Regions from separate parts of the Gordonia sesuvii genome, predicted to be linked through region 2. Evidence: riboswitches for the same ligand, from Rfam matches in the RefSeq annotation. Region 2 holds a riboswitch; the other holds the start of a gene.
What was found. Region 2 has a riboswitch for cobalamin ahead of VZC37_RS05320 (ABC transporter substrate-binding protein). Riboswitches for the same ligand answer to the same signal wherever they lie in the genome.
Positions count from the first base shown of each region.

Region 1: it holds a riboswitch for cobalamin, as region 2 does, so the genes downstream of both, VZC37_RS00625 (CbtB domain-containing protein) here and VZC37_RS05320 (ABC transporter substrate-binding protein) in region 2, are expected to answer to the same signal.

Region 1 is NZ_JAZDUF010000001.1:145,090-150,470, forward strand. Features, by position in the region: gene VZC37_RS00605 (molybdopterin-dependent oxidoreductase) at 1-500, shown strand, start outside; gene VZC37_RS00610 (acyl-CoA dehydrogenase family protein) at 523-1,749, opposite strand; gene VZC37_RS00615 (histidine phosphatase family protein) at 1,855-2,367, opposite strand; gene VZC37_RS00620 (CbtA family protein) at 2,377-3,213, opposite strand; gene VZC37_RS00625 (CbtB domain-containing protein) at 3,291-3,515, opposite strand; cobalamin riboswitch at 3,560-3,687, opposite strand; gene VZC37_RS00630 (ATP-dependent helicase) at 3,726-5,381, shown strand, end outside.
Region 2 is NZ_JAZDUF010000001.1:1,151,423-1,156,803, reverse strand. Features, by position in the region: gene VZC37_RS05335 (RNA polymerase sigma factor) at 1-513, opposite strand, end outside; gene VZC37_RS05330 (alpha/beta fold hydrolase) at 767-1,621, opposite strand; gene VZC37_RS05325 (TetR/AcrR family transcriptional regulator) at 1,693-2,295, shown strand; cobalamin riboswitch at 2,313-2,452, shown strand; gene VZC37_RS05320 (ABC transporter substrate-binding protein) at 2,498-3,556, shown strand; gene VZC37_RS05315 (FecCD family ABC transporter permease) at 3,640-4,644, shown strand; gene VZC37_RS05310 (ABC transporter ATP-binding protein) at 4,673-5,381, shown strand, end outside.

The DNA.
Region 1 (5,381 bases), 1.0 Mb from region 2:
CCGACGATACGGGGCAGACCCGTCGACTCGAGGCGTGCGGTGAGGAGACCGGCGAGTTCCGCTCGATCGCGTTCAACGTGCAGGCCTTCCGGGTCGCGGTGGACGTCGAGACCGGTGTGGTCACGATCCTGCAATCCGTCCAGTCCGCCGACGCCGGTACGGTGATGAACCCGGCGCAGTGCATCGGTCAGGTGGAGGGCGGTGTCGCACAGGCGATCGGATCATCGCTGTACGAGGAGATCATGCTCGAGCGCGGGGTACCGCTGACCAACGTGTTCCGAACGTATCGGGTGCCGCAGATGGCCGATGTGCCGACCACCGAGGTGTACTTCGCCGACACCTCTGACGAACTCGGTCCGTTCGGCGCGAAGTCGATGAGCGAGTCCCCGTACAACCCGGTGGCGCCCGCCCTGGCCAACGCCATCAGGCGGGCGATCGGCGTCCGTCCGTACGAATTGCCGATGTCGCGCGACCGCGTCTGGCGCCTGGCGCAGGGCTGATCGCGGGCTCACCGCCCGGAGATCACCCGCGCAGCAAGCCCTTTGCCACGTGGGTCACCTGGATCTCGTTGCTGCCGGCGTAGATCATCAGCGACTTCGCGTCGCGGGCCAGTTGCTCCACTCGGTACTCGGCCATGTAGCCGTTGCCGCCGAACAGCTGCACGGCCTCCATGGCGACCTCGGTCGCCGCACGTGAGGAGTAGAGCTTCATAGCCGACGCCTCCGCCAGGCTCGGCGGCTTGCCGGCCTTGGTGCGCTCGATCGCGTTGAACAGCATGTTCTGCACGTTGATCCGGGCCACCTCCATCTCGGCCAGTTTGAGCTGGATGAGCTGGAACTGGCCGATCTCCTGACCCCACAGGGTGCGGTTGCGGGCGTAGTCGATCGACAGCCGTTGCGCCTCGTTGATGATGCCGAGCGACAGCGCCGCGATGCCGACGCGTTCGGCGGTGAAACCGGCTTTCGCCCCCTCGCCGCCGCGGGTGTCGGTGCCGGTGTCCTCGGTCTCGCCGAGCAGGCGGTCCGCGCCGAGTCGCACGTTGTCGAAGAACAGCTCTCCGGTCGGCGAGCTCATCATGCCCATCTTCTTGAACGGCTTGCCCTGGGTGAGCCCGGGCATCCCCTTGTCGAGGACAAAGGACAGCACCTTGCGGTCGCGTATGGGGGTGTCGCTGCCGTCGTCGAGTTTGGCGAACACGACGATGGTATCGGCGTAGGGACCGTTGGTGATGAACGTCTTCTGCCCGTTGAGCACGTACTCGTCGCCGTCACGTCGAACCGTGGTTTTCATGCCGCCCAACGCATCCGAGCCGGAGTCCGGTTCGGTGATCGCCCACGCGCCGACCTTCTCCATCGTGACCAGTTCGGGCAGCCAGCGCTTCTTCTGGGCCAGGGTTCCCTTGCCGCGGATCGTCGAGGCCGTCAGTCCCATGCTGACACCCATCGATCCGACGAGTCCGAGACAGACGCCCGCGAGTTCGATGTTGAGGATCATGAACATCGAACTGGACATGTTGCCGCCACCGCCGCCACCCGACGACTTCGTCCCGGCGGCCTCGGCCTCGAGTTCCTTCTCGAGGGCTTCGGCGGCCATCGCGTCGACGCCGAAGGTGGACAACAGCTTACGGGTGATGTCGTAGGGCGGGAGCACTCCGGTCTCGAGTTCGTCGATGTGCGGACGGATCTCCTTGTCGACGAACGCCCGCAAGGCATCTCGCACCATCAGATCTTCGTCGGACCACTCGAACATCGCCACACTCCCCACAGCCGGGACCCGCGTCGCAGCGGGCTGAACATGTTTCACTTACCGCCACGTTACTGTGTCAGGAGTCACTCACGAAGTAAAGAGACACATTCACACTTCCGTACCTTCGGCTGGCAGCGAGTAGCTGGTCGCCGGCCGGATCTCGACGCGGAAATACTCTTCCGCGTCAGCGGTGAGCAGCGCCTGGGCGACCGGCATGGTCACCACACAGACGTCCGGCAACGTCACGGAGTCGGTGCGCCATCGGTGGATACGCGCCACGAAGTCGGCGACGCTCTCCCCGCCATGGGGTCGCGACGTCGGATCGGTGAACCAGGTCGCGAGGTCCTCGGGCGCGATCTCCTCCGGCGTGAGCCCCGACCAGGCGCCGACGTCGAGGGAGACCAACGCCGGGACCACGCGGGCGTTCACGCCGAGTTGCGCCACGGTGTCAGCGGCCGCCCGTTCCGGGCCCACGACGATCGGACCGCCGCAGGTGATCGCCTCGACGACAGTGTCGCGCAGTCGGGCGGCATCGCGCCGGCCATGCTCGTCCAGAGACAGGTCACCGCCGAACCGCACCGACTTGTTGGGCCCGGTGCGGCCGGCGGTGACGATGAGCACGGTGTGCGGTCAGCCCTGTTCGGCGACGACCTTGTCGTCGACCGACTTTGTCGAGTCGGTCGACCCGGCGAGCCGTCCGAGGATCAGCGCGAAGACCAGTGCGAGTACTGTCCACAGGATCACCTGGGAGGCGATCGTGTAGATGCGGAAGTCGCCGATCACGTCGCCGGGGAAGCCCGGGAAGACGATCTCACCCGCACCGTTGGTCACCGGCCCGGGCACCTCGTGGAACTCCGGCAGCAGCGCGACGGTGATCGTGACCGCCACCAGGTAGCCGGCCGCACCCGCGACTGCGGACAGCAGGCCGCCCAGACGAGGGCGCAGCCAGAGCGCGAGGATCACCGCGGCCACCGCGAACGCCACCGACAGCAACGTCAGGGTCAGGAATGCTCCGCTGCGGGCGCCGATGCTGTCGTCGTCGCCCACCGCCGGCGGGTTGGCCGGATAGGCGAAGAACGGCACCCCGAACATGACCACGAATCCGATCACGCCGAGCGCGGCTGACACCATCCGTGGGTCGGTCGCCGGATAGCGCCGGCCGAGGTAGGCCCAGAGCACCGTGAACGCGACCGCGAAGAACGCGCCCATGCACACCGCGAACACGATCGTGCCGACGCCCGCACCGATGTTCTCCTGGACGGACCGGGTGAAGACCTCACCGCCCTCACCGTGTGTGTGGCCGCCGTGGGCGGCCATCTCGAGGGCCTCTTCGGCCTCGGACCGTCCGCCTTCGTAGTCGATCGCCTTGGCGACCTGGGGTTCGATGAACAGTCGCGCGAAGATGAACGCGACGATGCCGGCGATCAGGCCCGAGAGCAGGCCTGCGCCGATGAACTTCTTCTCCATGTGTGGTTGTTCTCCTGCGTCCTGTGTTCGATCAGTAACTGTTCGATCAAGTGGATGTTCGATCAGAATCTGTTCGATCAGTGGCAGGGGAAGCCGAGGAAGTGCCGGGCATCGTGCACGAACTCGTGGATGTGGGTGTCGGAGCCGAACACGGACACCGCGCCCTGGTCGTATCCGAGGAAGTAGTAGGCCAGGCCGGCCAACAATACGGTCAGGCTCAGCCAGAGTGCGGCACTCGCCGCGGAGAGATCCGGTACGGCCAGGGAACGCGGCCGTGCGGCCGCCTGGGTGGAGGCAGTCATCTTCCTCATGTCCTGTTCTCGGGATGTCGCGTCCCGTTGTCGTCGTCGAACGAGCTCACCAGAGCGGCATTCTGGCTCTCCCGCAGACGACGACCGCCGGCCCGGGATCACAGCGGCGCGACCGCTCCGGATTCCCACCGGATTCCCCGCGCACTGGTGTGTGATGACTGTACTACCGGGGTTGTCAGATGTGTGAGGGATGATGGCAAGGTGCCTCGCGCCGCATCCGTTCTCGACCGCTTCACCGCTCCCACCCGGCGGTGGTTCAGCGGCGCGTTCGACGAGCCGACCCCGGCCCAGACCGGCGCCTGGTCATCGATCGCCGATGGCAACAACACGCTGGTCATCGCGCCCACCGGCTCGGGCAAGACCCTCTCTGCCTTCCTGTGGGCACTCGATCGGCTCGCCGCCCGGCCGGAACGCCGCAGCGGTACCCGAGTCGTCTACATCTCGCCCCTGAAAGCCCTCGCGGTCGACGTGGAGCGCAACCTGCGCGCACCGCTGACCGGCATCACCCGTGCCGCTCAGGAACTCGATCTGCCCGAACCCGACATCACTGTCGGGGTGCGCTCCGGTGACACCCCGGCGGCTGCGCGGCGGGCGCTGGTGAAGTCACCGCCCGACATTCTCATCACCACCCCCGAATCGCTGTACCTGATGCTGACGTCGGCCGCGCGCGAGACACTGACCGACGTCGAGGTGGTGATCGTCGACGAGGTACACGCGGTCGCCGCGACCAAACGCGGCACACACCTGGCACTCACCTTGGAACGCCTCGACGAACTCCTCGAACAGCCGGCCCAGCGGATCGGACTGTCTGCGACGGTTCGCCCGCCGCAGGTGGTCGCCGAGTTCCTCAGCGGTTCCGCGCCGTACCAGGTCGTTCGGCCCAAGGCAGCCAAGACATTCGACCTGCGGGTCGACGTGCCGGTCGAGGACATGGCCAACATCCCGCCGCCACCGCAGGCCGACGAGGCCGCCGAGCTCGACGACGCGTTCTCCCCCACCGCCGGTTCGTTGTGGCCGTACGTCGAGTCGTCGATCGTCGACCTGATCGAGAAGAACCGCGCGACGATCGTGTTCGCCAACTCCCGACGCCTGGCCGAGCGACTGACGGCACGGCTCAACGAGATCCATGCCGAACGCTCCGGCGCGACGAGCACCGGATCGAGGAATCCGAGCGTCCCGGGCGGCGCGCCCGCCAACATCATGGCGAGCGGATCGAGCGGGGGCGCCGAGCCGATCCTGGCGCGGGCGCACCACGGTTCGGTCAGCAAGGAGCAGCGCGCCGAGATCGAGGACGACCTCAAGACCGGCCGGCTGCCGTGCGTCGTGGCGACCAGTTCGCTGGAACTCGGCATCGACATGGGCGCGGTGGATCTCGTCATCCAGGTGGAGGCTCCGCCGTCGGTCGCCGGCGGCCTGCAACGGATCGGCCGCGCGGGTCACCAGGTCGGCGAGATCTCGCAGGGCGTGCTCTACCCGAAGCACCGCACCGACCTGATCCACTGCACGGTCACGGTGGAGCGAATGCTCGACGGTGCCATCGAAGAGCTGCGGGTGCCGCAGAACCCGCTCGACATCCTCGCGCAGCAGACGATCGCGGCCGCCGCCGTCGACGACCTAGACGTGGACCGCTGGTTCGACGTGGTCCGCCGCGCTGCGCCGTATCGGGAACTGGGGCGGCAGGTCTACGAGGCGACCCTGGATCTGATCTCCGGGCGATTCCCGTCCGACGAGTTCGCCGAGCTGCGTCCGCGGGTCACCTGGGACCGCGACGCGGGCACACTCGTCGGTCGACGCGGCGCACAACGCCTCGCGGTCACCTCCGGTGGTTCGATTCCCGATCGCGGCCTGTTCGGCGTG
Region 2 (5,381 bases):
CTGGCGGTCGCTTTCCGGGTAGGCCGCGCGGAAGGCCCGCTTGGCCCGTGTGAGCAGCGCTTCGGTGGCGCCCACGGTGCGGTCGAGGATCGCCGCGCAGTCGCCGACCGGTAGGTCGTCGACGTAGCGCAGCGTCAACACCGCGCGATGTGTCGGTGACAGCGTGGCGAGGGTGTGATGGGCGACCATACGGTCGAGATGGGCGTCCCAGAGGTCGTCCGCCGGTTCCGGTACCTCCTCGACCGGTTCCGGTGTGCGCTGCATCGTGCGCCAGTGGTCGGCGAGTTTGTGCCGGGCCACGCCGATCAGCCAAGCCGTCGTGGGCCTGGCCGCGTCGTCGCGGCGCACGGTGTCCATCGCGGCGAGAAACGTCTCCGAGGTGATGTCCTCGGCGACGCGTCTGTCCGAACACCGCCGGAACAGGTAGCCGTACACCGCCGGCAGCGCATCGTCGTACACCGCCAGCAGCGCGGGCGCACCGCCTCCGGGCGGACCCTCTCGTTCGCCGCTCACATCTACATCGTCGTTCGTGGCGGTCGGAATCCGACGCCCGATCCGAGAATTTCTTCGCGGTGGTCGCGAGCGTTCCCCCTCGGTCCCTGAGGAGCGAGCTTGCGAGCGCGCCGCCCTGAGTAGCGAGCTTGCGAGCGTATCGAAGGGTCTCGAAGGGCCCTTCGTGACGATCCTCCGCAGGCTCCGGATCTCCTCGGGGACCAGGGGGTCGGGTCCTCCGCAGGCTCCGGATCTCCTCGGGGATCGGGCGAGGTCAGACCCGCGCCGACGTCGCCACCACGGCGTCCGCCACCGCCTGCGGCTGATCGAGCGACACGAACGTGCGGGCGTTCGGCACCTCGACGAAGCGGGCGTCCGGGAAGACTGCGGCGAATCGTCGTCCGTGCTCAGGGGTGAAGCACCGGTCGTCGGCGCCCCACGCCATCGTGACCGGCAGCCGTACCCGCGACATCCGTGCGGTGACCTCGGCGAGTTCCGCGGGGTCGATCGCCTTCAGGAACGCGATCAGATCGTCTCGGATGCGGGCGTCTGTCTGTACGGGCTCGAACACCGACCGCGTGAGCTTTGGGTCCGGCTGGTTCATCAGGAGCCCCACTCCGAGTGGTGAATGCCGCAGCGCACGCCACCGCATGCTCCCGGCGAGGGGTTTGAGCAGCGGTCGCTGCCGGAGCAGGGCGAACAGCAGTCGGAACGGTTGAGGCGGGAAGAGGTCGAAGGCGTCGCAATTGGTGAACACCACGGCGCGAACGATGTCCGGATCGTCGTCGAGGGCGAACTGTGTGATCGCTCCGCCGGTGTCGTTGGCGACCAGGGTCGCACCGGACAGATCCAATGCATCGATGAACTCGTGGAGCAGGCGTGCCGCACCACGAGGGCTGCGGTCCGCCGTCGGCCCCCACGGGAGGTGGTGCGCGCCCAGCGGCAGGGTCGGCACGATGCTGCGGTACCCGGCGTCGGCGAGGAGTTCAGCCGTCGGTTGCCAGAGTCGGTGATCGACGAGGACACCGTGGACGAACACGACCGGCGGGTGGGGCGAGTCGGCGGGGCCGTGGCTCGCGTATTCGATGGTGGCGGTGGGCAGATCGATCGTCGACATCGTGGTCGTCATCGCGGGTGCCGCCTCTCGGATAGACTCGGAGAACTTACGAACACTCTGTATGAAAGTTACGTGCAAGCTGTATGAAAGTCAATCGTCGTACCCAGGCCGAGCGCACCGCCGCGACCCGGGCAGCACTCGTGGCCGCGGGGCGCACACTCTTCGGCAACCACGGGTACGCCGCCGTCGGCACCCAGTCGATCGTCGCCGAGGCCGGCGTCACGCGGGGCGCGCTCTATCACCAGTTCAAGGACAAGCAGGGACTGTTCGCCGCGGTCTACGACCAGGTGGAGCAGGACATCACCGCGGAGATCGCCACACAGGTGGCGCAGATCGGCGCGAGCGATCCGCTCGGCGCGCTCAAGGCAGGGTCACGTGTGTTCCTCGAACGGGCCACCGATCCGGCGGTGCATCAGATCACCTTGGTCGACGCCCCGGCCGTCCTGGGCTGGAGCGAATGGCGCGCACGGGGCGAGGAGTTCGGCTTCGCCCTCATCGAGGGCATCCTGCTGGCGGCGATAGCGGCAGGTCAGATCGCCGACCAGCCGGTCCGCCCGATCGCCCACGTCGCGATCGGAGCTCTCGACGAGTCGGCGCTCTATGTCGCGGCGGCCGAGGACAAGGCTGCGGCCACCGAGGACGTCGTGGCGGTGTTGAATCGCATCATCGACTCCTTCGCGATCTGAGCCGGGGCACGGCCCGGTGTATGGTGACCGCGGCCGCTCTGCGGCACCGATCGGAGAGGGAACCCGGTGCGAATCCGGGACTGACGCGCAACGGTGAGCATCCGCTTGTGAAGGGCGTGACGCGAGTCCGGCTACTCGACGATCGGGTCAGGTTCACTTCGGGCCCCGCGAACGGGCCTTTGAGCAGGAAGTATTCGTCTTGATGCGCAAGTCAGCGATTCGCTGGACCACTGCCCTCGCCGTGTCCGCCCTCGTGGTCGCCGGGTGCGGTAGCTCGGACTCCGATTCCGACTCCGGCGACAATGCGTCGACGGCCGCCGGCTACCCGGTGACCATCGAGAACTGCGGTCGAAGCGTCACGGTTGACGCCCCTCCGGAACGGGTCGTGTCCCTCAACCAGGCCTCCACCGAGATCCTGCTCTCCCTCGGCCTCGAGGACCGGATGGTCGGCACTGCGACGTGGACCGATCCGGTCCGTGAGAACCTCGCCGAGGCCAACGAGACGGTGCCGCGGCTGTCCGATCAGAAGCCATCACTGGAAGTGGTCCTCGATGCCGAGCCCGACTTCGTGACCGCGTCGTTCGCATCGTCGATCGGCGACGGCGGCGAAGCCGGTCGCGACCAGTACGAACAACTCGGTGTACCGACGTATTTGTCGCCCACCGACAACGGCTGCGCGGGAGAGGTGTCCTCGGCGTCGAATGCCGACGGCGCCCGCACCACTCCGTACACGCTCGACAGTGTCTATCAGGAGATCCGCGAGCTCGCGGCGATCTTCGACGTCCGTGAACGCGGCGAGGAGTTCGTCGCCGAACTTCAGGACCGCTACACCACTGCCTCGGAGTCGGTCGACGCGACCGGCGTCTCGTTGGCGTTCTGGTTCGCGGACACCAAGACGCCCTACATGGCGGGGTGCTGCGGGTCGTCCGGCGTCATCACCAATGCCGTCGGCGCGAGAAACGTATTCGACGACACCTCCGACGAGTGGCCACAGGTGACGTGGGAGACGGTGGCCGACCGCAACCCGACCGCGCTGGTCATGGCAGACCTCAGCCGACGCAGTATCGACGGTGACGCGCTCGAGAGCAAGATCGCCTTCCTCGAATCGAATCCGGTCACCTCACAGATGGAAGCGGTGCGCGACGAACGCTTCATCATCGTCAACGGCGCGGACATGAATCCCACCATCCGGACCGTCGACGGGGTCGAGAAGGTCGCGACGGCGCTTCGACAGTGGAATCTCGCCGAACCGCAATCGTGAGTGCACCCGTGACGCCGAGGGACGCGGCCGCCGGAACAGCCGGCGCCGCGCCCGCCAAGGCGCCGTGGACCGAATCGAGGACTGTGTTCGCCACCGTGCTGGTCGGCGGTGTGGTTCTCCTGCTCCTGTCGATCGCGGTGACGGTCACGATCGGACCGGCGAGTCTGTCGGTCCGTGACGTGTACGCGGTGATACTCGAGCACTGGGGCATCGGGACGTCGGGACTCACTCGGCTGCAGGACGGCATCGTCTGGGAACTGCGGCTGCCACGAACACTGTTGGCCGCAGTGTGCGGTGCGGGTCTCGCGCTGTGCGGCGCGATCATGCAGTCTCTACTGCGGAACCCGTTGGCGGACCCCTTTGTTCTCGGCATCTCGTCCGGTGCCTCGACCGGCGCGGTGCTGGTGGCCGTGCTGGGAATCGGCGGTGGCCTGATCTCGTTGTCGACCGGCGCATTCGTCGGGGCGGTGGTGGCCTTCGTGTGTGTCCTCGCGCTCGCGGCCGGCGCCGGCGGCGGGACGGCGAAGGTCATCCTCGCCGGAGTGGCAGGGACGCAGCTGTTCTCGGCCCTGACGTCATTCATCGTGATGTCGTCGGCCGACGCCGAGCAGACTCGCGGCGTCCTGTTCTGGTTGCTCGGCTCGCTCAGCGGGGCGGACTGGACCGACGTCGTCTTGTGCGGCGCGGTGACATTGTTCGGAATCGTTGTCTGCCTGACGGTGTCGTCGTCGCTGGATGCGTTCACGTTCGGAAACTCCGCGGCAGCGTCGCTGGGTGTGTCGGTCCGGCAGATCCGTATCCTGCTGCTCACTGTGACCGCACTGGTCACGGCGTCGCTCGTGAGTGCCGCCGGTGCAATCGGTTTCGTCGGTCTGGTGTTGCCGCATGCGGCGCGGTTCCTGGTGGGTCCGCGGCACGGACGCCTGTTGCCCGCGACCGCGCTGGTCGGTGCGGTGTTCATGGTGTGGGTGGACGCGGTGGCCCGAACCCTGTTCGCGCCCCAGGAGATCCCGGTCGGTGTCGTCACGGCGTTGATCGGTGTCCCCGCTTTCGCGCTGATCCTCTTCCGTATGCGGGGTCGATCATGAGACATGTATCTGATCGGGGGTGCTGCTGATGCCGCTGCACGCCAAGCACATCGGCTGGAGCCGTGGTGGGAACCTCGTCCTCGACGGCGTGACGGTCGAACCTGCGCCGGGCGAGACGATGGGGCTCCTCGGGCCCAACGGCTCGGGGAAGTCATCGCTGCTCACCGTGCTGGCGGGAGTCGAGAAGCCGGACTCCGGTGAGGTGTTGCTCGACGACACGGACATCCGCTCCTTGCGCCGCCGGCAGATCGCGCGGAGGGTAGCCACAGTCGAACAGCACGCGGACACCGAGCTGGACGTGACCGTGACCGATGTCGTTCGGCTCGGCCGGATACCGCATCGGGGCGCGTTCGGCGGTGACGAGGCCGCGGACACCGTCGCGATCGAACGGGCTCTCGGGCACACCGGGATGCTCGACCACCGGCACCGACGGTGGCATACGTTGTCCGGCGGTGAGCGGCAACGTGTCCAGATCGCGCGGGCGCTCGCCCAGGAGCCCGATGAACTGCTCCTCGACGAACCGACCAATCACCTCGACATCTCGCACCAACTCGAGCTACTCGCGCTGGTCTCCGAGTTGCCGATGACCAGCTACATCGCCATTCACGACCTGAATCTCGCCGCGATGTTCTGCGATCGTGTCGTCGTCCTGGATCGCGGATCGATTGTGGCGATGGGAACACCGGCCGATGTGATCACCGAGGAACTCGTCTCGCACGTCTATCACGTCCGGGCGC